2 regions of the Halobacillus sp. AWH4_228 genome follow, and region 2 is predicted to be linked to the other one. Evidence: riboswitches for the same ligand, from Rfam matches in the RefSeq annotation. Region 2 holds a riboswitch; the other holds the start of a gene.

Region 1 (2,396 bases), 620 kb from region 2:
TTCGACTTCGAGTGGTGTTTCTGTCAGGGTATCTTCCGGACATGCCCCGGGGAAATCCGTGTGGGCTTGGAATGGGATGGAAGTATTCAATACACCAGTTCCCAAGGCACCATCGTTATCAAGGAAACTGACAGTCACTACAGCCGGAATTAAACCAATGTTGACGACTTTGTTTTTAATGATCCGGGCGTTCATAGTGATATTCTCCAGATTAGGGACGACTTCTACAGACACCAGGCTGCCAATTGTAATTCCGGTAGCTGCGAATAAACCGAGTGGCAGGGTGGATTCAGCTACTTTTTGAACCTGTTTTGTCCCAACCAGAGCATTTTCTACAAAGCAGTCACTGTTTAGTTTGGCGGGCTTACGTTCAGGCTTTTTAAAATGACACTTACATCCGGATGGACAGTCATGTTTTGTCTCGCCTTTCTCTTTTTTCTTAGGAAACTTTATCGGCAGTTTCCCTGGAACGGAAACTTTCCTGCAATTCGCCATGTTTTTCCACCTTTATCCATAATATTGTGTGGTACATTGGTATCGTATTCATCCCCGGATAGCCGGTGTAGGCCAATGATAGATTTAACAGATCTGCTTTTTGATCAAAACAGAGGAGGGAAACGGCCGTCAGAACTTCCTGCTTGCACAGAGTACAGGTTTTGTATAAAATAAAGATACAAAATTATATTGATTCCATCTTCGGGGCAGGGTGAAATTCCCGACCGACGGTAAGAAGGCATAGTGACCTTTAAGTCCGTGACCCGTGCAGTTCTTCTGCATGGCTGACCTGGTGAGAGTCCGGGACCGACAGTTACAGTCTGGATGGGAGAAGATGTCGAGCGGAACAGGCAGCGCATGCTAGATATGCTGCCTCTATTTAGCCGTGGACCAAGACCATCCCTAAGCCCAATGCTTCAGGGGTTTTTTTATTGGTCAGGCTCAGCCGCTCACCTTCATCTGGGATGTGAATCAATGTGTAAAGATGAAGGGGGAGATCGATGATGAACCGTTATCCGGCTCAGTCATCAAGAAAATTATTTACATTGATTACGATTGCTTTGTTTGGGACCATTTCCATGGTTCTGATGCTGCTGAACTTTCCGCTGCCGCTGCTTCCGCAGTACTTGAAAGTGGATTTCAGTGATGTTCCTGCCCTGCTTGCAGGCATCATGTTTACACCCGCAGCAGGCATCCTTGTTGAAGCGTTAAAAAATGGTCTTTATTTTATATATACCGGTGCAGGAGATCCGGTGGGAGTGGTCGCAAACTTTGCCGCAGGCCTCTTGTTTATCCTTCCGGTTACGATGATCTATCATAAATTCAAGAGTGTTAAATCGCTTGTATCAGGACTTGTGACGAGTTCTCTGATTATGGCGTTCGGCATGGGTGTACTGAACTACTTTGTCATCCTTCCGGCCTACAGCTGGTTCATGGGATGGGAAACGATGAGTGCACAAGTGAAATGGATAACAGTAGTAGCAGGGATTCTGCCATTCAATGCTCTTAAAGGAATCATTGTGAGTGCACTGTTCACCCTGCTCTTTGTACGGATGAAACCTTGGATCGAACAGAAAAGTCCGCGGTCCTCATCCGCAGCGTAAAGGGAGAGCCGGCGAGTTATGAACTCGCCGGCTCTTTTTATATCGAAAAGGAAAATGATATAGAGGAAAGAATATCCTTCCCTTATAGAAAAACATAAGGTTTTTTTCAAGATGCTGGCTGGGGTGTCAGGGTCTTTATCTATGAGCTGGAAAACCAGTGCGTTCTCCCATGTGTAAAAGCATCGTAAAAGGAGAAAGTAAACATGCTCTTACTATTTTGAAAGAGGTGTTTATGGATGAAAAAAATCATGGGAGCTGCTTTGCTGGTGATGGTTACATTAAGTGGCTGCGGAATGAACGGGAACGAGGATGGGCCGGAGGATATCAATTATGAGCCTGCCCGTTATGAACGTACAGATAGGAATGAAATGCCGGAGGAACAGCGTTTCCGCAACAACCGGGAGCACCAGGACATCGATGAAATGAGACGGGATTATGAAAGGGATGTGCGTCAGAACGGGGAACGGGATACGCCGTTCAATATGGACGAAGAAGAGCCGGATTTAGATGAAGAACCTTCCGAACAGCTTCGTGAGATGGATTGACAAAAAAGGATGCCGTTTTGATGACGGCATCCTTTTTATCAGGCATCCTTTTCTATTTCCCGTTCTTCTTCAACGGTGTAGCGGGCGGTTGGAAGAGCTTCAAGTCTTTCGACAGGGATTGGGTCCCCTGATTTCTCACTGACGCCGTAACGGCCTTCCTCGATTCGTTTCAGGGCATCTTCCGCTGCCATGTGCTTCTCCCTTGCCTGTTCATAAAACGTCTGGCGTTTTTCCCGTTCGTGCTGATCTGTAC
Region 2 (2,396 bases):
TGGAGAACACATGAAGGTAATACTGCCTTGTTTCCTCGTCATATTCCCATGCCGATCCTTCAAAGATACTCTCCCAGTTGTTCGGTTCGCGGCCGCCTCTGCCATCGCGCCAGATATACCAGTCCCTCTTGGGATTGTCCTTGGATTTCCGGGATTCCAAAAACCATGGATGTTCATCACTTGTATGGTTGAGGACGAGGTCGATGATCAACTTCATGTCACGTTTATGCACTTCCTTAAGCAGCTCGTCGAAATCCTCCATCGTTCCGAATTCATCCAGGATGTCCTGATAATCGGAAATGTCATAACCGTTATCATCCTTCGGGGATTTGTACATTGGGCAGATCCAAATGAAATCAATGCCCATATCCTTCAAATAGTCCAGACGGCTGATCATTCCCTGCAGATCGCCGATCCCATCTCCATTTGAATCCTGAAAACTTCTAGGGTAAACTTGATATCCTACCGCTTCTTTCCACCATACCCGTTCCATATACAGCCCCTCTTTCCTAATAAAATCATTCGTGATATGCAAACGTTTTCTCAGTGAGAATGATTGAATAAACAGCTTGTTTATTCAATAACCATAACCATGAAAATCTAAAAATATATCTTATTATGCAAACGTTTTCCTGATAAATCTATACTAGCTGATTTTCTTCTGCTTTACAATAGGAGGTTCGTGAAAAGAGCAGGCTTACACATCATTGGATTGTTAAAATCAGGTGGTGCATCTTCTGTTGAGGATGTTGAAAGGCTGTCATGAATCCTGTTGATTTCACAACAAAGCGGCGTGAATCCGGTGGACAGTTATCCGTGTGCCCATCATAAGGGCGGTCAGTTTTATGAGTACATAGCCTTAATGGGTGCTGTTTAAACCTTAAGGATTGCGGCAGATGGGGATTTCATATATATTTAAAGTAATTCAACTGAATATGGAAACCTTCGGGGTCGGGTGAAAGTCCCAGCCGGCGGTAATGAGCTTATGCTCTCAGCCCGCGACGGAGAATCAGTGTTAAGCACGGTTCTCCCTGATTTGGTGAAATTCCAAAGCCGACAGTTAAAGTCTGGATGGGAGAAGGTTGTGGAAACGTATCGGTACCGTTCATGCAACACGTGTACCCTTTGTTTGCTGTACGCAAAAAAATGACGTTTAAGACCCTGGAGAAGTATGTCTTCTTCAGGGTTATTTTTATGGAAAAAGAGCAGGTGATGAAGATGGAGCGTGATGAGCAGTACATGGCAATGGCTGTACAGATGGCCAGGGAAACGGTCGGCCAGACGAGTCCCAACCCTTCAGTAGCCGCCATTGTGGTCAAAGATAATCAAGTCGTCGGTATAGGCGTGCATGTGAAGGCTGGTGAACCTCATGCGGAAGTGCACGCACTACGGATGGCAGGAGAAAAAGCGGAAGGCGCGGACATCTATGTCACTCTTGAACCGTGCAGCCATCATGGACGGACACCTCCGTGTGCTGAAGCTGTCGTGAAGGCAGGCATCCGCCGGGCCGTTACGGCTTCATCGGATCCGAACCCTAAAGTTTCCGGCCGGGGCATTGAAATGATGAAGCGGCAGGGCGTGGAGGTCCGGACGGGTGTTTTGAAAGACGAGGCAGATGAACTGAATCGTGCCTTCTTTCATTACATTCAAACAGGTGAACCTTATGTCCGTTTAAAGACAGCGATGAGCCTTGACGGGAAGATTGCCACCGCCAGTGGAGAGAGTCAATGGATCACAGGAGAAGAGGCGCGGCAGGACGGACACCGCTATCGTCATCAATCGGACGCGATTCTAGTCGGGATCAATACGGTCATGATGGATAATCCGACATTGACGACAAGAATTCCGGGTGGCGGAAAGCATCCGATCCGTCTTGTCCTCGATACGCATCTTCGTATTCCGACTGCTTCGAATCTGATACAAAATAATGAATCTCCAACGTGGATTTTCACGTCAGCGGATATACCGGATGAAAAGCGTCTGATTCTTGAAGAGCATGCCCATGTCCACGTCATTCCGCTTGGCCGCACCATCGATCCTGGAGAAGTCCTGCGCTATTTAGGAAAGCACAAGGTCACCTCTCTCCTTGTTGAAGGAGGGGCCACCATTGCCGACGCTTTTGTCAGATCAGGAAAGGTGAATGAGACGATTACGTATATTGCTCCCAAATTGATCGGTGGAAAAGAAGCACTGACCCCGGTTGCCGGCCGCGGCATCCAACAGTTGAAACAGGTGACATCTTTTGAGTTTGTATCGACCGAACAGCTTGGAGAAGATATTAAAATTGTTTCGATAAGAAAAGGGGAATCCTAATGTTTACAGGAATTGTAGAAGAAATAGGAACACTGCAGTCCGTTAAAAGTAAAACGGAAGCTTTGGAGATAAAGATTGCTGCA

Evidence for each region. A riboswitch is a leader RNA that binds a small molecule or an ion and turns the genes downstream of it on or off. The one in region 2 is predicted to bind FMN.
Region 1: it holds a riboswitch for FMN, as region 2 does, so the genes downstream of both, ACXADP_RS06460 (ECF transporter S component) here and ribD (bifunctional diaminohydroxyphosphoribosylaminopyrimidine deaminase/5-amino-6-(5-phosphoribosylamino)uracil reductase RibD) in region 2, are expected to answer to the same signal.

What each region holds. Positions count from the first base shown of each region.
Region 1 covers NZ_JBSWTE010000001.1:1,305,813-1,308,208, forward strand. Annotated here, with positions in the region: gene ACXADP_RS06455 (hypothetical protein) at 1-495, opposite strand, end outside; FMN riboswitch at 689-835, shown strand; gene ACXADP_RS06460 (ECF transporter S component) at 996-1,598, shown strand; gene ACXADP_RS06465 (hypothetical protein) at 1,835-2,143, shown strand; gene ACXADP_RS06470 (TraR/DksA C4-type zinc finger protein) at 2,182-2,396, opposite strand, start outside.
Region 2 covers NZ_JBSWTE010000001.1:686,153-688,548, forward strand. Annotated here, with positions in the region: gene ACXADP_RS03420 (glycoside hydrolase family 13 protein) at 1-493, opposite strand, end outside; FMN riboswitch at 938-1,087, shown strand; gene ribD (bifunctional diaminohydroxyphosphoribosylaminopyrimidine deaminase/5-amino-6-(5-phosphoribosylamino)uracil reductase RibD) at 1,219-2,313, shown strand; gene ribE (riboflavin synthase) at 2,313-2,396, shown strand, end outside.